One region of the Telluria sp. LT2P34 genome, then DNA from elsewhere that is predicted to be linked to it. Evidence: predicted binding sites of a transcription regulator. Region 1 holds the regulator's gene; each other region holds the start of a gene.
The links. Region 1 encodes sigma-54, which starts transcription at its own class of promoters, with help from an activator protein. Its sites were predicted from a motif close to TGGCANGNAANCTGCTTT; they were not measured.
Positions count from the first base shown of each region.

Region 1 (7,680 bases):
ATTCGGCCAGCGCGTGGGTGGAATGCGTTTCCGCCGCGAGGCCGAGCGCATGCGGCCCGATCAGCACGCCGACGGCCAGATAGCCCAGCATCGGCGGCAGGTGCAGCGAGCGGAACACGACCACGCCGAGCACGGCGCTGCCGAGCAGGAGCAGGGTCAGTTCGAGGCCGGATGCCATGCGCTGATTCCCAGGATTTTTGCCCGGTCTGCGTAGTTTGTTTCGTCTGGCAAGTTTTTTGCTTTCTCAATTCGTTTATACTTCGGTGATGAGTGTAACCGATGAAAAAAACAATGCTGAACAGTTTTGACGAGAACCAATCCCGACGCGTGATGGCACTGGCGCGCGAGACCCTGGCGATCGAAGCCGAGGCCATTTCCGCCATGCATGATCGGCTCGACGCCGACGACAGCCTGGTGCGCGCCGTTGGCGTACTGTATGCCTGCACCGGCCGCGTGGTGGTCTCGGGCATGGGCAAATCGGGCCACATCGCGCGCAAGATCGCCGCCACGCTGGCGTCGACCGGTACCCCCGCCATGTTCGTGCATCCGGCCGAAGCCGCCCATGGCGACCTGGGCATGGTGACGGCGCAAGACGTGTTCATCGCCATCTCGAATTCGGGCGAATCGTCGGAACTGATGGATATCCTGCCGGTCGTCAAGCGCATGGGCGCGCCCCTGATCGCCATGACCGGCAAGCCGCAATCGCGCCTGGCGCAGCTTGCCGACGTCCACCTCGACATCTCGGTGGCGAAAGAAGCCTGCCCGATGAACCTGGCGCCGACCGCCAGCACCACCGTCACCCTGGCCCTGGGCGACGCGCTGGCCGTGGCCCTGCTCGACGTGCGCGGCTTTCGGGAAGAAGATTTCGCGCGTTCGCATCCGGGCGGCGCGCTGGGCCGGCGCTTGCTTACCCATGTGCGCGACGTGATGCGCAGCGGCGAGGCGATTCCCGCCGTCGCCCCCGAGCTGCCGCTGGCCCGGGCGCTGCTCGAAGTGAGCCAGAAGGGCATGGGCATGACCGCCGTCGTCGATGGCGCCATGCATCCGCTGGGCGTCTTCACCGACGGCGACCTGCGCCGCCTGATCGAACGCGAGCAGGATTTCAGCAAACTCCTGATTCGCGACGTCATGCATGCCGGCGCGCGCACCGTCCATCCCGACCAGCTGGCGGTGGACGCGGTGGCGATCATGGAAGAATTCCGCATCAACCAGATGCTGGTGGTCGACAGCGACGGCGTGCTGGTCGGCGCGCTGCACATCCACGACCTGACCCGGGCAAAGGTAATCTGATGAGTGTGTTGATCACTGAGCTTGAACATATCAAACGCGCCGCGCGTGTGAAGGTCATGATCTTCGACGTAGACGGCATCCTGACCGACGGCAGCCTGACTTACGGCGCGGACGGTGAAATAACCAAGACCTTCAACGTGCTCGATGGCCTGGGCATCCAGCTGCTGCAAAAGACGGGCGTCGCCACCGCCATCATCAGCGCGCGTACTTCGCCCATCGTCAATGCCCGTGCCCGGGACCTGGGCATCACCCATGTCTGGCAGGGCTTCCACGACAAGCGCATCGCGTTCACGGAACTGCTGGCCAAGACCGGCCTCACCAGCGAGCAATGCGGCTATATCGGCGACGACGTGATCGACCTGCCGCTCTTGAGCAAGGTCGGCTTCGCGGTGACGGTTCCGAGCGGCCACCCCGAAGTGCAGCACCGCGCCCATTACGTGACCCGCGCCGGCGGCGGCCGCGGCGCCGTGCGCGAGGTGTGCGACCTCGTGATGCGCGCCCAGGGCAGCTATGAACAGGCCCTGGCCCCGTATTTTGCGTAAAGCTCATCTTCGATTCGTATGGCGACTTACGTGAACAAACGCACCGCGCACCGCTGGCGCACGCTGGGGCTGATGCTCACCGCGGTGTTTTTCGCGTTCGGCAGCTTCTGGCTGCTGCAGGCGATCCAGTCGGAAGACCAGGTCGCCAAAGGCCCCGGACTCGACGAGCCCGATTACATCGTCGAGAACTTCAGTTTCGTGCGCATGACCGAGGCCGGCTCGCCGCGCTACGTGATGTCCGGCGCGCGCCTGGTGCACCATCCGAAAAATGATGTGTCCGAAGTGACGCGGCCCGTGGTGCAGAGCATGGCCCCGGGCCGCCCGAACATGACGGTGCGGGCCGAGCGCGGCCAGGTTTTCCATGGCGAGAACCGCGTCGAACTGATGGGCAAGGTCGACGTCAGGCGCCCGGCCACGCCGACCAGCGAAGCGCTGCATGCCCGGACCGAGGCGCTGACCGTGCTGGCCGACGACGAAATCATCAAGACCAGGCTCCCGGTACGCATGACGCTGGGCGCGTCGCAGGTGGACGCGGTGGGCATGCATGCCGAGAATCCGACCCAGAAGATGCACCTCGGCGGACGCGGCAGGATCGTCTATCCGCCGCGCCGCGCGGCCGCTTCCCGCTCCGCACCTACCCCATAACAGGAACAAGAACATATGAAGAACATCCTCCGCAATGTGCTCGCCGCCGCTTTCCTTTCGCTGGTGTCGCTGTCGGTATCGGCCGAGAAGGCGGACTCGCTCAAGCAGGCCGTGGTCGAATTCGATTCGCTCGACGTCGATGAAGTGACGCAGACGCGCATCCTGACCGGGAATGTGATCGTCACGCGCGGCACGCTGACCCTGAAATCGGACCGCGCGCTGGTACGGGAAACGCCGGAAGGCTATATGAGCGTGACGCTGACGTCGAATCCGGGGCGCGTGGCGACCTTCCGCCAGAAGCGCGACGGCGGGCCGGACCTGTGGATGGAAGGCCAGGCCGAGCGCATCGAATATGAAGAGCGCGAAGAGGTGGTCAAGCTGTTCTCGAAAGCGGTCGTCAAGGAACTCGAAGGCGGGCGCATGACGAATGAACTCGTCGGCCCCTTCATCTCTTACGACAACCGGCGCGAAGTGGCCGCCGTGCGCAACGACGCCAGCGGCCAGACCAAGGCCGGCGGCGGGCGCGGCACCCTGATCATCGCGCCGCGCCGTACGGCAGCGCCCGCGGTAGCGGCAGGAAAAAAATAATGAAGGATGACCGCGACACGCGCAGCACCCTGGTCGTACGGGGCCTGCAGAAAAGCTACGGCAAGCGCCTGGTCGTGCGCGACGTGTCGCTCGAAGTGGGCTGCGGCGAAGTCGTCGGCCTGCTCGGGCCGAACGGCGCCGGCAAGACGACCTCGTTCTACATGATCGTCGGCCTGGTGCCGTCCGACGCCGGCACCATCGAAATCAACGGCGCCGACATTTCCAGCCTGCCGATCCACCGGCGCGCGGTGATGGGCCTGTCCTACCTGCCGCAGGAAGCGTCGGTGTTTCGCAAGCTGACCGTGGAAGACAACATCCGCGCCGTGCTGGAACTGCAGCGCACCGATGAGGGCAAGCCGCTGACCAAGGCGGCGATCAACGAGCGGCTCGATTCGCTGTTGGCCGAACTGCAGATCGAGAAGCTGCGCGAGAACCAGGCGCTGTCCTTGTCGGGCGGCGAGCGGCGGCGCGTCGAGATCGCACGCGCGCTGGCCACCAATCCCCGCTTCGTGCTGCTCGACGAACCCTTTGCCGGCGTCGACCCGATCGCTGTGATCGAGATCCAGCGCATCGTGCGCTTCCTGAAGGAGCGCGGCATCGGCGTCCTGATCACCGACCACAATGTGCGCGAAACGCTCGGCATCTGCGACCGCGCCTACATCATCAACCAGGGCGCCGTGCTGGCCTCGGGCCGCCCTGACGACATCATCGCCGACGAATCGGTACGACGTGTCTACCTCGGCGAACACTTCCGCATGTAGGTATCATGAAACAATCCCTGCAACTACGGACTTCGCAGCACCTGGCGCTCACGCCGCAGCTACAGCAGTCGATCCGCCTGCTGCAGCTGTCCACGATCGAACTGCAGCAGGAGCTCGAGCAGATCCTGTCGGATAATCCCTTGCTCGAGCGGATCGACGACCCGCTCGACAATTCCGTGCGCCTGTTGTCCGACGGCGCCATCAACGACGCGCCCGCCCAGCCGCCGGATGCGCCGGCGCCAGGCGGAGAAGAACCCGCGGCCCCGGCAGAGGGCGCCGATGCGGCGGAGGGCGGCGGCGAGGTCGAGCGCGGCGAGGCCGATGCCGACTGGGGCGACGCGCCGCGCGCGCCGGGCAGCGACGGCGACGACGATGGCCGCCCCCAGCTGGGCGCTATCGGCGTCACGCTGCGCGAGCACCTGTCGGAGCAGATCCGGGTCACGGGCGCGAGCGTGCGCGACCGCGCGCTGGCCGAACTGGTGATCGACGCCATCGACGACAACGGCTATCTCGACGAACCGCTCGACGAAATCCTGGCGCGCCTGCCCGAAGAGCTGGAAGTGGACATGGACGAAATGCGCTGCGCGCTGGCGCTGGTGCAAAGCCTCGATCCGGTCGGCGTCGGCGCGCGCAGCGCCAGCGAGTGCCTGGCGCTGCAGATCCGGCAAATGCCGGGCGTGCCGATGGTCACGCGGCGCATGGCCCTGAAGATCGTCGAGGGCTACCTGACCTGGTTCGCCCAGCGCGAATTCAACAAGCTGAAAAAGGCGCTCGATTGCGATGACGAAGACCTGCGCGAAGCGCAAGCCGTGATTCGCCAGTGCAATCCGCATCCGGGTGCGGCTTTTGCGTCGAGCACCTCGGACTACGTGGTGCCGGACGTCATTGTGCGCAAGACGGGCACCGGCTGGAGCGTGACGCTGAATGGCGAAGTGATGCCGCGCCTGCGCGTGAACAATGTCTACGCGGCACTGCTGAAGCAGGGCAAGGGCGAAGGACAGATGAGCGCGCAGTTGCAGGAAGCGAAGTGGCTGATCAAAAATATGCGCCAGCGTTTCGACACGATCCTGCGTGTTTCGCAGGCCATCGTCGAGCGTCAGCGCAACTTTTTCAGCCATGGCGCGGTTGCCATGCGTCCCCTTGTGCTGCGCGAGATTGCTGATACACTAGGTCTGCACGAGAGCACCATTTCTCGCGTAACCACTCAGAAATTCATGCTAACCCCGCACGGCATGTTTGAGCTGAAGTATTTCTTCGGAAGCCATGTCGCCACCGAAGCGGGGGGCGAAGCCTCTTCGACGGCGATCCGGGCGCTCATCGCGCAACTGACAGGAGCAGAAGACCCAAGGAACCCATTATCCGACAGCAAGATCGCGGAAATGCTCGGTGAACAAGGAATGGTCATCGCGCGCCGAACGGTTGCGAAATACCGCGAGGCACTTAAAATTCCTCCAGTCAGTCTCCGCAAATCCTTGTAACAGCGGCCAGCCACGCGCGACCCAAGCGCGCTGTGTGAGCCGTTTCTTTTTCAAAGGAGTGTGTATGAATCTCACTATCAGCGGTCACCACCTCGACGTTACACCCGCCATCCGTGAATACGTACAGAACAAGCTGGAACGCATCACCCGCCATTTCGATCAAGTGATTGACTCCCACGTCATCCTCGCCATCGACAACCTCACCGAAAAAGACAAAAGGCAAAAAGCCGAAATCAACCTGCGCGTCTCGGGGAAGATGGTGCACGTGGAAAGTGTGGCGCAAGATCTGTATGCCGCGATCGACTTGCTGATGGACAGGCTCGATCGCCAAGTCATGAAGTACAAGAGCATCATGCAAAACCATAGTCACGAGTCGCTCAAGCGACGACCTGAAGGCGGAGAGGCTGTTGCTGCCTGATCGGCAACGAAGCACCGTCTAATAAGGGCGCCGGAAGGCGCCCTTTTCAGTTGGTAGAATGGTGATTTTCCCACAAGCCCAACCACCATGACCGACCATGTCCTGACCCGCGTTGCCAACGGCACCGGCGTGATTACCCTCGACCGCCCCAAGGCCCTCAACTCGCTGTCGCTCGCCATGGTGCGGCGCCTGAGCGCAACCCTGCTTGCCTGGCGCGACGACGCCGCGGTCGAGGCCGTCGTGATCACCAGCAGCAGCGAAAAAGCCTTGTGTGCCGGCGGCGACATCCGCTTCTTCCACGAGGCGGGCCACGCGGCGCCGACCGGCGGCAGCGCACTGCTGGAAGACTTTTTTACGGAAGAATACGCGCTGAACCACCTGGTTCATTTTTATCCGAAGCCGTATATCGCGCTGATGGACGGGGTGGTGATGGGCGGCGGCATGGGCATAGCCCAGGGCGGACCCGCCACCGGCCTGCGCATCGTCACCGACCGCACGAAAATGGCGATGCCGGAAGTGAACATCGGTTTGTTCCCGGACGTCGGCGGCAGCCATTTCCTGTCGCACGCGCCTGGGCAACTGGGCAACTACCTGGGCCTCACCGGCCTCACGATCGGCGCCGCCGACGCTGTATATGTGGGGCTGGCCGACGTGTTCGTGCCGGGCGCCCAGCTGGCTGAACTGAACGCGCTGATCGAGACGACGCCCGGGGCCGAGCTGGCGGGCGCCATCCGCGCATTCGGCGCGCGCTTCTTCGATGCCCTTGGGCCGAGCGCTTTGGAGGCGGCGCGCAGCACGATCGATGCGCACTTCGGTGCCGACTCGGTGGCGGCGATCATGCGCTCACTCGAGGGCGACGCCGCCCCGTTCGCGCAGAAGGCACTGGCCGCGATGCGCCAGCGCTCGCCGCTCCTGATGTGCGTGACGCGCGAGATGCTGCTGCGCGGCGCCGGGCTGGGCGTGGCCGATTGCCTGCGCATGGAACGCGCACTGGTGCGCCGCAATTTCGAGCACGGCGAAGTACTCGAAGGCGTGCGCGCGCTGGTGATCGACAAGGACAACGCACCAAAATGGAATCCGCCGGCGATCGAGGACGTGACGCCGGAGATGGTGGCGCGCTTTTTTGAACCGGTATGGCCGGAGTATGCGCATCCGCTGCGCTACCTGGACTGACCGGTAACGGGCCTACGACTGCTCGCGATGCCGCAGCACGACCCGCTCGGACTCGCCGAAATACGCCGCCAGGCGCTCGGCCATGTACACCGAGCGATGCTGGCCGCCGGTGCAGCCGACCGCCACCGTCAGGTAGCTGCGGTTGTCGGTCTTGAACGAAGGCAGCCATTTCTCGACGAACTGGCGGATATCATTGAGCATTTCGCCGGCGCTCGGCTGGGCGTCGAGGAAGGCGATCACGGGCGCGTCCTTGCCCGTCAGCGGGCGCAGGGTATGGTCGTAATACGGATTCGGGATGGCGCGCACGTCGAACACGAAGTCGGCGTCGAGCGGCACGCCGACCTTGAAGGCGAAGGATTCGAAGAACAGCGTCAGCGGTGCATGCTTGACCTCGGCCAGCACCTTGATCCAGCCGCGCAGCTTGTTGGCCGACACTTCCGAGGTGTCGATCACGTGGCCCAGCTGCTCGATCGGGTCCAGCCGCTCGCGTTCTTCGGCGATGCACTCGATCAGGGTGCGGCGCGAAGCCGGGTTTTCGCCGGGACGCACGGCATGCGACAGCGGATGGCTGCGGCGCGTTTCCGAAAAGCGCGCCACCAGTGAATGGGTGCTGGCGGTGAGGAACATGACTTTTACTTCATGCCCATCGTTCTTCAGCCTGCTCACCGTGAGCGGCAGTTCGGTCAGGGAGTCTGAGGAGCGGGCGTCGACGGCGACGGCCAGCTTTTCCGTTCCCTGGCCGGAAACGGAATTGACCAGGTGCGGCAGCAAACCCGGCGGTAGGT
Region 1 is NZ_JCASIN010000007.1:15,872-23,551, forward strand. Features, by position in the region: gene AC56KZ_RS17275 (monovalent cation:proton antiporter family protein) at 1-178, opposite strand, end outside; gene AC56KZ_RS17280 (KpsF/GutQ family sugar-phosphate isomerase) at 292-1,290, shown strand; gene AC56KZ_RS17285 (KdsC family phosphatase) at 1,347-1,832, shown strand; gene lptC (LPS export ABC transporter periplasmic protein LptC) at 1,863-2,477, shown strand; gene lptA (lipopolysaccharide transport periplasmic protein LptA) at 2,493-3,065, shown strand; gene lptB (LPS export ABC transporter ATP-binding protein) at 3,065-3,826, shown strand; gene AC56KZ_RS17305 (RNA polymerase factor sigma-54) at 3,832-5,304, shown strand; gene hpf (ribosome hibernation-promoting factor, HPF/YfiA family) at 5,369-5,722, shown strand; gene AC56KZ_RS17315 (enoyl-CoA hydratase/isomerase family protein) at 5,810-6,895, shown strand; gene rapZ (RNase adapter RapZ) at 6,908-7,680, opposite strand, start outside.

Region 2 (7,680 bases), on a different contig from region 1:
GAGCTGCGGCCTTCCGGAAGAGCGAGAGAGGTGCAACGGCAAATCAGGTTGCTGCAGGTAGGGGACTCGGATCAAGATGCGGTGTTAGTCAAACTGGCGCTGAACAAGAGCGGCTTTCACGTAACGTCAGCCCGCGTTCGAGACGGTCTTACGCTTACCGAAGCATTGAAGCAGCATTGGGATGCGGTGCTCTCTGATTTTTCCATGGCTGACTTTAGCGGAATGGACGCGCTGACGCTGTGCCGATCACTGGCAGGTGACATACCGTTCATCCTGATCGCTGAAAGCAATGAAGAAGATGCCGTAGTTGCCGTAATGACAGCAGGAGCCAACGACTACGTGATGAAGCACAATTTAACACGGCTCGCTCCTGCTCTAACGAGAGAACTACGTGGAACTGTTAGCCGCTCCAGTGTGTATCGCGCTGAATTAACGCTGCACGACACCCTTAGCCCTGACAGTGTGTTGCTTCCTGCCGGGCCGGCTTCAGCCTTGATCACTGATTTTCACCGCCAAAATCTTTCGTTGAACGAGGAATTTAATGCTGAATCAGGATGGGTCGATGTGTCACGGATAGAACTGGAAGGTGATCTACAGGCGACATTAGCTTCAACCGATCCCAAGCAGATCGATTCCATCATCGATGGGCTTATCGCCAAGGACTGCCGGACTGGCGCGACCGGTACGGAGCTGAAAAAAACACGTTTGAGCCTGGTGTATAGCGCCTGCGCTCCTTCACCGCGCAATCTTTTCACGGCCGGTTGCGCTACGAAGAGGCCGGATCAATCGCTCGGAAAACCCGCTCAGTTCAATCCCCTGAAGGAACTGGCAAATCGGCGCTTAATGCATGACCGGGTCAAGCAAGCGCTCGCACTAGCAGAGCGCAGCGAGCAGCATGGCGCTCTTCTATACGTCAACTTGGATAATTTCAAGTGGATCAACCATACCTACGGTAAAGAAGCCGGAGACCACATGCTGAAGCAGGCCGACGCACGCCTGTCCGCTGCCATACGTCCGCAAGATACCGTTGCACGCACAGGGGGCGATGAGTTCACCATCATTCTTGAGCAACTCGACGGCCTTTCAGACGTGGTGGCCAGCAGAGTCGACGCCATGGCGCGCAAAATCATCAGCGAATTGAACGCGCCGTACACGCTAAACGGTGCCGCTTACCGGATAGCGGCGAGTATCGGCATTGCGATTTTTCATGGAAGCGAGCACAAACCGGATCAATTGATGAAACAAGCCGAAACTGCACTGTACGCGGCCAAAACAAACGGCCGTAACAGGCAAATGACATTCAACCCCATCATGCAGGCACGTATTGACGAGCGCAACGCAATGGAGGGCTATGTGCGACTGGGGCTGGAAGATAACCACTTCGAACTCCATTATCAACCGCAAGTCGATAACGCCGGCCGGCTTGTCGAAGTCGAAGCATTGATACGCTTACGGCATCCTGAAAGGGGGTTGATCATGCCAGCTGACTTTATCGGCGTGGCAGAAGACACGGGTTTGATCTTGGAGATGGGCTACTGGACGCTCCAGGTGGCCTGCAACCAATTGCGCAGTTGGTCATTTAATCTGGCATCGGCTCATCTCACCGTTGCAGTAAACATAAGCACGCGGCAATTCAACGATGTCGATTTCGTCGCTCACGTGCTCGACATCGTTAAACGTAGCGGTGCAAACCCGGATCGATTAATTTTCGAAATCACTGAGAGCTTGCTGCTAGACGATATCGACCTTACTGTTAGTAAGATGAACGCCCTGCGTTTGTGCGGCATTAAGTTTTCACTTGACGATTTCGGCACAGGCTTTTCTTCATTGTTGTATTTAAAACATCTACCTCTGCACGAAATTAAGATTGACCGCTTATTTGTGAAGGATGTCGTTAAAGAGAGTAGCGACGCTGTCATCGTGCGAGCAGTGATAGCGCTGGCGCATAATTTCGGTTTATCGGTCGTCGCAGAAGGCGTGGAAACGTGGGAGCAACGTGAATTCCTTGCTAACAGCGGTTGTTCCCTCTTCCAGGGCTACCTGTTCGGCCGACCTGACCGTATTGAAAAACTTGATAGATACGTCACCTACCGTGCCTACTGGCCTCAATAGGGAAAACGTTATGAAATTAAAAGAACAGCCGATGGGCGGCTTGATTAAACAGGCATATCTCCAATTGATAGACGCCGTTTATAACGAAACTGCTCGCCGATCTCGTTCACCTCATAGCTGATGAATTGACTACCTTGATGAGAACGCAATCTAAGACAGGTACCTTGATCAGGTCGCATAGATCGGTCACTCGTGACTGGATTGACACGATCAGATCGTTTTACCAGCCGGCTCAAGTTGCCCACGATTCTGACATCGGGTCCGCCAGCATTGCAACGAACGCGTCGTACGTAAGCGGCCGGGAAATCAAATACCCCTGAAGATAATCGCAACCAAAACCCGTCAGTATGTCACGTTGCGCCTGGGTTTCGACGCCTTCCGCGATCGTCTCGATCCCCAGTTGATGGGCCATATTGATGATTGCCTGCGTTAATGCCATGTCCCGGGCATCGTGCTCCAGATTCTTTACGAACGACTTATCGATTTTCAAGTAATCAAAAGCGAAACTTTTTAGATATGCGAGCGCCGAATAGCCCGTCCCAAAGTCATCCAGCGACACTTTCGAGCCGCTTTGCTGCAATCGCTTCAGACATTCTCTGACATGTTCGAAATCGCTGATCAGCATGCCTTCCGTAACTTCGATCGTAATGCTCCCCGGCGCCAGGCCCGAGCCAGCCAGCCGGTCGATCCAACTATTCGCCACGTCCTGCTCGAACTGGACAGGTGAGCTATTCACGCTCAATTCAATGACCGTGCCATACTCCTCCTGCCAGCGCCCCACGCTGGCGATCGCCTGATCGATGACCCAGTTCCCGATCTCGACGATCAGGCCGGACTGTTCGGCCAGGGGAATGAACTGGGCAGGTCCGACAGCGCCGAACACAGGGTGCGACCAGCGCAGCAAGGCTTCGGCCTTTGCGATCCGCCCGCTCGCCACGTGAATGATCGGCTGGAAAAAAATGTGCAGTTGATTACGTTCCAGCGCGTGGCGCAATTCATTCACCATCCTCATTTTTTCCAGTGCCGCTTCCTGCTGTGAGGGAGCGAAATACTGGAGGCGCTTGCCACCGCTGCGTTTTGCCTGCACCATCGCCAGCTCCGCTGCCTTTACCAGCGCTTCCGCGTGAGAAGCATCGTCCGGAAAGACGGCAATGCCGATACTTGCAGAAAGATACATGCCCCCGTTCCCGTCCATCCCTGATGCGTGCTGCGCATCCTTGGCAAGCGGTACAGCAATGGCGTTCATGACTGCCTGGGCTGTCATTTCAAGCTGAGCGCGCGGGCAGTCCGCCAGAATCACGCCGAAGCGATCGCCGCCCAGACGGGCCAGTGTCGACGTCCCCGACAGGCAGGCTTTTATCCGGTCCGACATTTCTACGAGAACGCGGTCGCCTCCGGCGTTTCCAGCCATCTCGTTAATTTCGTTGAACCGGTCCAGGTCCAGGCATAGCAGGCCGACACAATCCGGATCGGCGCCGATCTTCTTCAGCTCCTGTTCGAGGCGATCCAGGAAGAGGCCCCTGTTTGGGAGGCCCGTCAGCTGATCGAAATTTTCCCGAACCCAAAGTTGCCGATCCTTGCGCTTGTGCTCGGTCACGTCCGTGAAGTGAATAGCACGTCTGAACGCGTTTTCGTCGCCTGCCCGCAATATATTGATGTCAACAGAGACGTCGATCATCGTGCCGTCGCTTCGACTGCACCGTAGCTCGCCTTCCCACTGGCAGGGTTCGTCGAACGCGGCATGCAGCGTCGCGGGCAGTTGCGCAGGGGATACAGCAAGCAAGCTGCTTGCCGTCCTCCCGATCACTTCGCCGGATGTGTATTTGAACAGAAGCAGGAATGCGGGATTGGCGTCAACTACGACATTGAGACGGTCGGTGATCAGGATTGCGTCGGATGTGGTGCGGTAAATCAGGTCCGCCATCTGCATCGACTCGCTCAGCTTGCGCCGTGCCGTCGTGTCCTGGACCATTCCCCATATCCGCGTCACTTCATCGCCCGTTTTCGTCGCCCGCCAATGCGCCCGCATCCATTTGCGCGAACCGCTGGGCAGGACCATCTCCGCATCCATGTCCTCAGGCGCCCCGGTGTCGAGCGTATGCCCGAGTGCCTGCTTGATCCGGCGTCGCTGACCGTCGTCGTAGTGCGACAGGAACATCGCCAGGCTGAGTTGACGATCCGGTTCGAATTCGTGCAGCCGCGCAAGCTCGGCCGTAAAGGAAAATCGATTTTCCACCACGTCGATTTCCCAGCCGCCGATATGGGCCAGGGAACTCATTTCGTGCAACAGATTCTCCTGTTCCCTAAGCTTTTGCTCTTCGCGGCGCTTTGCAGAGACGTCGCGCCCGACGCCCAGCACACCCATTATCGTGCCGTCGCCACGCTCGACGGGTGTCTTGAGCAGATCGAACGTTCTAGTCTCGCCTGAACTACTTCCGAGCACGAGCTGTTCGTAAACAAGGCTCTGACATGTCTTAATGACTTCTTCATCACGGATTTGGTGCTGCCGCGCTACTTCCAGCGGGAACAAATCGTAATCTGACTTTCCTAGGATTTCATGCTGGGCACGACCAAGCAAGGTTGCAGCCGCTCGGTTGCAGGCAAGGTAGATGCCATGGGTATCCTTGAGGAAGATGGCGTCCGGGCAGCTTCGTACGATTGCATCCAGCAATGCCTTGTCGTCCCCACAATTCGATTTTTGCCTACTACTCACGCGCCGCGATCCCTCCCATAAAGCAAGGGTTACAAGTACGGACGTCAGCAGCGTCGGGCCAATCCGTTCAGCGTGCGCGGCCCGATGTAGTGGCCTGCTGGCCATGTTCGGGGCTGTCGTGGCAATTGCCCGAGCGTTCGATCTCAGGAAAGCGGCAGAAAGGGCAAGTGCTCCGAAAAGAATTCCACGCATTGATCACCCATGAAGCAATTGGTTGTCTACTAACGCCGTCTGTGTCCAGCCACGATAATAAACAGTTTTTATCGAATCCTGACGAACCGTGGAGCATCCACCAGGGGCGAACAGCACGAATGTCGTATTCCAGGCGGGTGTTTTTCCGTTGCCTGTGCCCGCGCCTCCTCCTACCAGCACGAAAGCTGCTGGACGTGTCCAACGTTATCAAAGTTGTCAAGCTCGGCACTGGCGTATCGGCAGGCTAAGGTACTGGTTGCGGGCCGGTTGAATACATTCGTCGATCACGCATTACGCGTGCATGCGCCTGGCACGGTCCCAGCTAAACTTGTCGTGCCCGGCGAGGAACTGCCCCGCGCCCTCATCGCGGCTGCGCCTTCGTGGCCCGTTTCTTGCATGGTTCGATGCATGAAACGAATCGATCGACCCCTCAGCCTGCGCATTGTCGTCGTCACCAGTGGCGACGCGCTGGCTGGCGATGCCGCCCTCGCTGCCCAGGCCTGCCGTAGCGCGGCGCTGCGCATCGGCTTGCTCGAGTCCGGTTATGACATTGTCGCCTCGCTCCCGCCAGACATCTTCCTGCCCGAGCGGATCGCCCAGTTGCAGCCTGACCTGATCATTGTCGACAGCGAGTCCGATGCGCGCGATGTGCTCGAGCACATCGTCATCGCCACGCGCGAGGAACGGCGGCCGATCGTGCTGTTCACGGAAAATGACAGCACGGCGACGATGGAAGCGGCGGTGGCCGCGGGAGTCTCGGCCTATATCGTGGCCGGCCTGCGCGCCGAAAGGGTGCGTCCGGTACTCGACGTGGCGCTGGCGCGCTTCAGGCGCGAACAGAAGCTGCTGGGCGAACTGGCGGACACGCGCCAGAAGCTCGCCGAACGCAAGGTCATCGAACGCGCCAAGGGCACGCTGATGGCGCGCCACCGCTTGACCGAACAGGAAGCCTATGGCCGCTTGCGCAGCGTGGCGATGAACAAGAACATGAGACTGGCCGAGATCGCGCAGCGCATCCTCGACGTCGAGGACTTGCTGGGTTAGACCCGGCGAAAGGAACCGCATGACAGGCTTGGCAAGCAAGGGCGCCACCGTTGGCGCTAAATTCGGCGACCAGGGCGCGGGATCGGACCGGCCGGAAAAGGAAGTGCTCAGGATAGGCTTCATGCCGCTGGCCGACTGCGCGCCGCTGGTGATGGCGTCCATCCTCGGCTTCGACGAAAAATACGGCGTTCGGCTGGTGCTGGAAAAGCAGCACTCGTGGTCCGGCATGCGCGACCGCCTGACGAACGGCGAGCTCGATGCGGCGCAGGCTCTGTACGGCTTGCTGTATGGCCTGCAGATGGGCATCGGCAGCGCGGCGCGCGACATGGCGGTGCTGATGAACCTGAACCAGAACGGCCAGGCTATCGTGCTCTCCCGCGCCATCGCGGCAGCCGGCGTCAGGGATGGCGACGGGCTGGCACAGCTGATGCGCGGACAGCCGCGCCGCTACACCTTCGCCCATACCTTCCCCACCGGGAACCACGCGATGTTCCTGTGCTACTGGCTGGCCGCCTCCGGGATCGATCCACTGACGCAGACCCGGCTCGTCACCCTGCCCCCAAGCCAGATGGCGCCCAACCTGGAAGCCGGCCACATGGATGGCTTCTGCGCGGGCGAGCCCTGGAGCAGGCGCGCAGTGATCGAGGCGAGCGGCGTACTGGCCGCGCCCAGCAGCCAGGTCTGGCCCGACCATCCCGGCAAGGCGCTCGGGGCCCGCGCCGATTTCGTCGCCCGCCATCCGAACACCTGCCGCGCCCTGGTCGCCGCCATGCTCGACACGGCGCGCTGGCTCGACGCCTCGCCGACGAACCGCGAAGCGGCCGCCGAAGTGCTGGCCAGCCCCGCCTATGTCCATGCCGATATCGATCTGCTGCGCGCAAGCCTGGTTCCGCGACCGAGCGATTTCCCGGGCCTGCGCTTCTTCGGCGACGGCGAGGCCACTTACCCGTGGCTGTCGGACGGGATGTGGTTCCTGACCCAGCAGCGGCGCTGGGGACTGCTGCGCGAGGACCCGGATTTCGCCGCTGTGGCGCGTGCGGTCAATCATCTGGATATCTACCGCGAGGCGGCGTTGCAGGCGGGCGTGGACCTGCCGGCTGGCGACATGCGCAGCAGCAGGCTGATCGATGGCAGGGTCTGGGATGGGAGCGATCCAGCCGGCTATGCCGCGTGGCCGGGAATTCCCGGTGCGGCGCAGCCTGTCATCGCTTGAATTGAATTCCAGACCAGCGCGGTGCGGCGTCCCGCATCATTTCAGCGCATGGTGCACTGCAATGTAGCGCCTCCACGAATCTGCAAGGCTGTGCGCCCCGCCCGGGGCCTGGCACGGCTCTTGCACTTACCCTGACAGGATCAACGACGATCCTTCGGCACCACAACAGTTGGTCCAATGCTGGACCGGCCTTTCGGACAACGGCGTCCGCCTCCCTGGAAACTACCACGGGATGCGGACGCCTTTTTGTTTCATGAACGAGGGATACCATGACCAGCAAAGCAAACAGCATCACGCTCACCGACTTCCATACGCCCCAGATGCGGGCCTTCCACCTGACCTGGGTCGCATTTTTCATCTGCTTTTTTGCCTGGTTCGCCTGCGCGCCGCTGATGCCGGTCATTAA
Region 2 is NZ_JCASIN010000001.1:579,653-587,332, forward strand. Features, by position in the region: gene AC56KZ_RS02565 (EAL domain-containing protein) at 1-2,112, shown strand, start outside; gene AC56KZ_RS02570 (sensor domain-containing protein) at 2,345-4,783, opposite strand; gene AC56KZ_RS02575 (ANTAR domain-containing response regulator) at 5,426-6,061, shown strand; gene AC56KZ_RS02580 (CmpA/NrtA family ABC transporter substrate-binding protein) at 6,081-7,274, shown strand; gene AC56KZ_RS02585 (MFS transporter) at 7,544-7,680, shown strand, end outside.
Region 2: the regulator sigma-54 is predicted to act here: its motif matches at 5,326-5,343, upstream of AC56KZ_RS02575 (ANTAR domain-containing response regulator).

Region 3 (7,680 bases), on a different contig from region 1:
CGTCATCGAAGGAGGCCATGATCACCTGGGCGGCGGCGGGCTTGGGCACCAGTTTCACCGTGACTTCCGTGACGATGCCGAGCATGCCCTCCGAGCCGATGAAGACGGCCAGCAGATCCAGTCCCGGGGCGTCGAGCGCTTCGCTGCCCAGTTCGATGATTTCGCCGTCGATGGTGGCCACGCGCACGCGCAGCACGTTATGAACGGTGAGGCCGTATTTCAGGCAGTGCACGCCGCCCGAATTCTCGGCCACGTTGCCGCCGATGGTGCAGGCGATCTGCGAGGACGGATCGGGCGCGTAATACAGGCCGTGCTGGGCCGCGGCGTCCGATATGGCAAGGTTGCGCACGCCCGGCTGCACGGTCGCCGTGCGCGAATACGCGTCCATGCGATGGATCCGGTTCATGCGCGCGGTGGACAGCACGACGCCGTCGTGGATCGGCAGCGCCCCGCCGGACAGGCCGGTGCCGGCGCCGCGCGGCACGATCGGCACGCCGAGTTCGCGGCAGACGTTCAGGATCTCGAGCACCTGCGCTTCGTCGTGCGGCAGCGTGACGATCATCGGCAGCTGGCGGTAGGCGGCCAGGCCGTCGCATTCGTAGGGACGCGTGTCTTCCGGGTCATGCAGGACGACACCGTGCGGCAGCCTGGCGTTCAGTGCCGCGGCAACCTGTTGCAGGCGCTCGATCGGCGCAACGGATGGGACTGGGAGGGATGCGCTCATCCTCCAATTGTAAGCACAATCACATCGTTTTGCCGTATCCTCGGGCTATCTTTTTTCAAGGCTGGACATAATCATGGGTAATCGACTCTCCAAAATCGCCACGCGCACCGGAGACGACGGCAGCACGGGCCTCGGCGACGGCAGCCGCACCGGCAAGGACAGCGCACGCATCCATGCCCTGGGCGAAGTCGACGAACTCAATTCCTTCGTCGGCCTGCTGCTGTGCGAAGACATGCCGCCCGACCTGCGCGAGGAACTGGTCTCGATCCAGCACGACCTGTTCGACCTCGGCGGCGAGCTGTGCATTCCCGGCTACCAGATGATCAAGGACGAGCACGTGGCGCGCCTGGACGACTTGCTTGAAAAATACAATGCCGACCTGCCGGTGCTGAAGGAATTCATCCTGCCGGCCGGCTCGCGCGCGGCCTCGCTCGCCCACGTCTGCCGCACGGTCTGCCGCCGCGCCGAACGCGCCATCGTCGCCCTCTCGACAACGGATACCATCAACCCGCAGCCGCGCCAGTACGTGAACCGGCTGTCGGACCTGATGTTCGTGCTGGCGCGCGTGCTGAACAGCTTCGCGGGCGGCGCCGACGTGCTGTGGAACCACCAGCGCCAGCGCGGCTGAGGCGGCGCATGGCAGGTAGTCCAGTGCGAGGCAGTACAGACAGCAAGGTCTTCGAGGTTCGCTTCTACATGGCCGGCGTCAAGTGGCCGTCCAACCCCTACAGTTTCCGCGGCAAGGGCACGCTCGAGTTGCAGCAGGACTTCGTGTTCCTGCGCGCCAGCAGCCAGCGCTCGTTCCGCCTGCCCCAGCGGCGCGAAGAGCGTATCCGCATGGTCGATATCGTGAACGCCTATGCCAACGGCCAGGACGTGTATTTCGACGTGCTGGGTGTCAAGAGCAACGTGACGGTGGGCTTTGCCGTCGCCGACGCCCTGACGGCCAGGCAGATCGTCGCGCTGCTGCCGACGCGCCAGCTCGAAGCGTTTACGCGCGAACACGAAGAGAACGAAGTCTTTCACGACCGGATCGATTACTGGAGCCCGTCCACGCCGGTGATCTGGGGCCTGTTGGCGGCGAATATCGGCATTTTCGGCACCATGTGGCTGGCGCGCCAGCACTACCAGGCCTCACTGGTGGCGCCGCTGCGCGAATTTTTCGCGCTCCATCCGAACGTGTCGGCCATGCTGCATGCCCAGCAACTGGTGGACTGGGGCTCGAACTACGGCCGCCGCACCTTGAATGGCGAATGGTGGCGCCTGGTCAGTTCGATGTTCCTGCACGGCAGCATCTGGCACCTGGGCTTCAACATGCTGGCCCTGTGGCAGGTAGGCCGCGTCACCGAGCGCATCTTCGGCAGCACGCGCTTCGCCAGCCTCTACCTGCTGGCAGGCGTTTCCGGCAGCCTCGCCAGCGTGCTGTGGAACCCGAAGGTCAATAGCGTGGGCGCCTCGGGCGCGATTTTCGGCATCATCGGCGGCCTGCTGGCCTTCCTCGGCCGCCGCAACAGCGGCGTGCCGCCCACGGTCGTGTCCGAGCTGCGCTCCTCGCTGGTGCCCTTCCTGCTGTTCAGCCTGTGGATGGGATTCATTTACCCGCATACCGACAACGCGGCCCACATCGGCGGCCTGGTCGGCGGCTGGCTGGCCGGCCACCTGCTGGCACGCTCGATCCACTTGCCGCCACCGAAGGCGGGATGAGGTCGAGGACAACCATGTGCGCGATCAGGAGCATGGCCACTGTCGGAAAAATTTACATCTCAGAACGCAGAGACTCTTGTTATAAACTTAAGTTACTGAATATCAAGAAATAATTCCTATTGGCATGGAAATTGCTTTTGTTAGTGATGTTTTAAAAATAACTTAAGTCGAAAGAATTTCCATGTCCAAACTATCCACCTTCCTGATTGCCTCGCTCATCGGCGCTACCGGCCTTGCAAATGCCGGAACCCTGCCTCTGATCGACGGCACGGCCACGTATACCGTCAACACGCCAGAAGACAAAACCACGACCATCGCCCTGCCATCGCGCCAGTCGGCTGGTGTGTTCATGGATTTTGATTTTTCGTTTACCGGTACGCTGCAAGACAACGACTTCTTTAGCGTGTTCTTCAACACAGCAAACGGTCCCAGCTTCGGTCTGAAGGCCAATTGCGGCGGCACGGCCACCTGCACGAACGATCTCTTCCTGCGGATGAACAACAACGACAATTTTTATCTGGTTAATAGCAATGTCAGTGCCGGCCTCAACTACCACTTGATGGGCTACCTGCACAAGACCGGCAATAGCAGCGGCGTCTACAACGCACTCGACGTCTGGCTGAACCCGAGCGATGAAGAAATGCTGACGCTGACCGGCGCCGATGCCCGCATCGCAGGCGTCACCAACTTCGCCTCGTTCAATACCGTTGGCATTCGCACGGTGAATATCAGCAACGGCGTCACGCTGACCGCAAACGACCTGGATGTAACCGCCGTGCCTGAGCCGGCGTCGCTGGCGCTTCTCGGCCTTGGTCTTTTCGGCTTCGCTGCAGCGCGCCGTCGCAAGTAAACGCTGTACTGCCGTACAAGCCCGCCCTCCCGGTGGGCTTGCTCGCCTTTCCGCTCGAACGCAGGTTACACTCCCTTGCGTACATCTCTACAGCGGAAAGGATCGACGTTGAAGGACTTCATCGGCATCTACGACGGCGCCCTCGCGCCGGAACAATGCGACGCCATCGTCGCGCGTTTCGACACCAGCGACAAGGTCGTGCGCGGACGCACCGGCGCGGGCGTCGACACCAGCAAGAAGGACAGCTACGACCTGACCATCGCCCCGCATCCGGAATGGCATGACGTGGGCAACCTGATGATGACGGCGGTCGCCCAGCACCTGGCCAGCTACATCGACCAGCACCGCGCCCTCGTGCTGGGCGCGCTGGCGCCGATGGTGAAGCACCCAAAAACGGGCGAACCGGTCGCGCTGTCGCTGGCGAATTTCGACGAATGCGGCACGCCTTACCTGGCGGGGCTGATGCAGTCGATGTACCGTTGCGGCGCGATCAACCTGCAGAAATACCTGCAAGGCAGCGGCGGTTATCACCACTGGCATTCCGAGGTCTATCCGCAAAACGCCAGCTGCGAGACCCTGCACCGGGTGCTGCTGTTCCAGTTCTACCTGAACGATGTGGCGCAAGGCGGCGAGACCGAATTCCTCTACCAGGAACGCAAGGTGGAAGCGCGCAAGGGACGCCTGATCATCGCCCCGGCCGGGTTCACGCACACCCACAAGGGGCATGTGCCGGTCAGCGGCGACAAATACATCGCCACCTCGTGGATCCTGTTCAGGCGGGCCGAGGAACTGTTTGCCCGGTGAAGATCGTCGGTGCGCGGTCGAGGTAGATGTTGGCGGTGGCCTGTTTCAGGTCGGCATGCGGCAGAAACGGATCGGCGATCGTCAGAATCGCATGCAGGTTGTTGCGCAGCTGGTCCAGTTCGATACTCCCCGGCTTGATCGCTGTTTGCAGTAAATGGATGGCCATGTCGGCCAGCAGCAGGCGCCGCCTTTCCATCCAGTGGTCGGTGCTGCCCTCCCCTGCCTGCGCAGGGGAATGAGACAGATAGCTTTCTTCGACAACGCGGTGAATCTCCCAGCCCATCCGGATCAGTTCGGTCCTCTTTACATCATCCATGTTCATCAGCCTTTTCTTCAGCGGCGCGCCTGCGCAATGACTTTGTTGACGGCCGCAATCACCAGTTCCGGCTCCTCGAGCTGGATGTTGTGACCGCTCTTTGAGGTCACTACCTGCGAGCCGTCGCGGAACTGTTTTACAAAGCCGGCGTGCAGGGCCTGCTTGGCCGCCACCGCTTGCGGCGACTCCAGGAAAAACATCGGCTTGTCCGCCTGCTGCACCGAGGTCAGGACCACGGTCGGCACGTCCGGAAGCTTGCCGGCCAGCGCCAGCGTGCCGCTGTCGAGCACCGGCTGCAACAGTTTGAGTTCGGGCTGGAACTTCGGTGGCACCATGGCGTCGAACTGGCGATCGTCGTCGGCTGCGCGCGCGGCATCGAGTTTGCGCAGCGCCGGATTGAAGCCTTCGTCGGCCGGGTCGACCAGCACCATGCCCGCCACCTGCTCCGGATGGCGCGCCGCAAACGAGCGCACCAGCAAACCGCCATAGGAATGGCCGACCAGGATGAAAGGCGGGCTCAGCTTGGCCGCTGCGATCAGCTGTTCGAGTTCCACGGTGCTTTGCGCGATCGTGCGCGGCTCGGGACGCGGCTCGGATGCGCCGTGGCCGGCGCGCGAATACGTCAGCGTGCGCGCGACCTTGGCCACTTCGGGCGCCACCTTGCGCCAAGCGCGCAGGTCGGTCCCGAAACCGGATTCGAAAATCACGGTGTAGCGGCCGGCGCCGGCGCTGGCCATCTGCACCTGGTAGGGCTTGGCGCCGACGGCAATCTGCTCGCTTGCGAGGGCCGCGGCCGGCGCCGGCGTCTGCGCCCGGGCGCCGCAGCAAACGATCAGGGCCGCGGCGGCGAGCGAGCGAATGAAGAGCCTCATTTTTATTTTCCCTTGGTTTGTTCTTTCGATGCTGGAAGTTAGCATTCGAAGGAGCAGGCCAGCGGCGCCATGCGACGAACTGCCGAAACAGCAAGCTGAAGCGCGCTGCAGCCCACTTCGCCCGACGTAAAAAAAGCGGCGCCGCAGCGCCGCTTCTCATGGAGCCGGATCAGCTCAGGTATTGTTCACCACCAGCCGCGGTTCCCCGGCGGCGCCGAAGCGCGTGCGGATCGAGGCGGCGATGCCCTTGGCGTCGAGGCCGACGGAGGCCAGCAGCGCGGCCGGGTCGCCCTGGTCGATGAATTTATCGGGCAGGCCCAGGATCAGGAGCGGCTTGACGATGCCGGCCGCGGCCATGGCCTCGGCCACGGCGGCGCCGGCGCCGCCCATGGTGGCGCCCTCTTCCACCGTCACGAAGCAGTCGTGGTCCTGCGCCAGCTTTTTCACCAGCGCGACGTCGAGCGGTTTCACGAAGCGCATGTTGGCGACCGTTGCATTCAGCTCGGCGCCCGCGCCCATGCTCGGGGTGACCATCGAGCCGAAGGCGAGGATGGCGATCTTTTCGCCGCTGCGCTTGATCTCGCCCTTGCCCAGTTCGATCGAGCTCAGCGCCTCTTCGAGCACCGCGCCGATGCCGGCGCCGCGCGGATAACGCACGGCCGCCGGACCCGGATAGTGGTAAGCGGTGGTCAGCATCTGGCGGCACTCGTTCTCGTCGGACGGCGCCATCACCACCAGGTTCGGGATGCAGCGCAGGTAGGCCAGGTCATAGTTGCCGGCGTGGGTGGCGCCGTCGGCGCCGACCAGGCCGGCGCGGTCCAGCGCGAAGGTGACGTCGAGGTTTTGCAGCGCCACGTCGTGGATCAGCTGGTCGTAGCCGCGCTGCAGGAAAGTCGAGTAGATCGCGAGCACCGGCTTCATGCCCTCGGTCGCCAGGCCGCCGGCGAAGGTCACCGAATGCTGCTCGGCGATGCCGACGTCGAAATAGCGCTCCGGGTACTGCTGGTGGAAGCGCACCATGCCCGAGCCCTCGCGCATGGCCGGCGTGATGCCGACCAGGCGGCTGTCGACGGCGGCCATGTCGCACAGCCAGTTGCCGAAGACTTCGGTGTAGGTCATTTTCGCCGGGGCGGTGGCCGGAATGATGCCCTCGAGCGGGTTGAACTTGCCGGTGCCGTGGTACAGGATCGGCTCGGCCTCGGCCAGCTTGTAGCCCTGGCCTTTTTTCGTGACCACGTGCAGGAACTGCGGACCCTTGAGCTTCTTGATGTTTTCCAGCGTCGGAATCAGGGAGTCGAGGTCGTGGCCGTCGATCGGGCCGATGTAATTGAAGCCGAATTCCTCGAACATCGTGGCCGGGACCACCATGCCCTTCGCGTGCTCTTCCAGGCGGCTGGCCAGCTCGCGCAGCGGGCCGGGCAAGACCGTCTTGCCGACCGTCTTGGCGGCGGCGTAGAACTGGCCGCTCATCAGGCGCGCGAGGTAGCGGTTCAGGGCGCCCACCGGCGGCGAGATCGACATGTCGTTGTCGTTCAGGACCACCAGCAGGTTGCAGTCTTCCTCGACCCCGCCATGATTGAGCGCCTCGAAGGCCATGCCGGCCGTCATCGAGCCGTCGCCGATGACGGCGATCGCGTGGCGGTGCTCGCCCTTGAGCTTGGAGGCGGCGGCCATGCCGAGCGCGGCCGAGATCGAGGTCGACGAGTGGGCGGTGCCGAAGGTGTCGTATTCGCTTTCGTCGCGCTTCGGGAAGCCCGACAGGCCGTTCAGCTGGCGCAGCGTGTGCATGCGCTCGCGGCGGCCGGTCAGGATCTTGTGCGAATAGGTCTGGTGGCCGACGTCCCACACGATGCGGTCATGCGGCGTTTCGAACACGTAATGCAGCGCGATCGTCAGTTCCACCGTGCCGAGGTTCGACGACAGGTGGCCGCCGGTCTTCGCAACCGACTCGAGCAGGAACTGGCGCAGCTCGTTCGCGAGCGGCGTCAGCTGGGAGCGTCCAAGCCGGCGCAGGTCGGACGGGTCGTTGATGGTTTCTAGCAGTTTCATTTATGCCTTCCGCTGCACGATCAGGTCCGCGAGTTCGCGCAGCCGCAGTGCTTGTTCTCCGAATGGCGCCAGCGCCTCATGCGCCTCGCGCCGCAATTGCCCGGCCAATGCCTGCGACTGTTCCAGCCCGAGGATCGACACATAGGTGGGCTTGTTGTCGGCCGCATCCTTGCCGGCGGTCTTGCCCAGCGTGGCCGAATCGGCCGTGGCGTCGAGGATGTCGTCGACCACCTGGAAGGCCAGGCCCACGGCTTTCGAGTAGGCCGCCAGGGCGTCGAGTTCCGGCGCCGTCAAGTCCTTGCCGCACAGCGCGCCCAGCAGCACCGAAGCGCGCAGCAGCGCACCGGTTTTCAGCTGGTGC
Region 3 is NZ_JCASIN010000005.1:101,599-109,278, reverse strand. Features, by position in the region: gene AC56KZ_RS14850 (FAD-linked oxidase C-terminal domain-containing protein) at 1-724, opposite strand, end outside; gene AC56KZ_RS14845 (cob(I)yrinic acid a,c-diamide adenosyltransferase) at 798-1,352, shown strand; gene AC56KZ_RS14840 (rhomboid family intramembrane serine protease) at 1,361-2,428, shown strand; gene AC56KZ_RS14835 (PEP-CTERM sorting domain-containing protein) at 2,610-3,278, shown strand; gene AC56KZ_RS14830 (2OG-Fe(II) oxygenase) at 3,387-4,082, shown strand; gene AC56KZ_RS14825 (hypothetical protein) at 4,051-4,404, opposite strand; gene AC56KZ_RS14820 (alpha/beta fold hydrolase) at 4,416-5,270, opposite strand; gene dxs (1-deoxy-D-xylulose-5-phosphate synthase) at 5,445-7,319, opposite strand; gene AC56KZ_RS14810 (polyprenyl synthetase family protein) at 7,320-7,680, opposite strand, start outside.
Region 3: the regulator sigma-54 is predicted to act here: its motif matches at 2,549-2,566, upstream of AC56KZ_RS14835 (PEP-CTERM sorting domain-containing protein).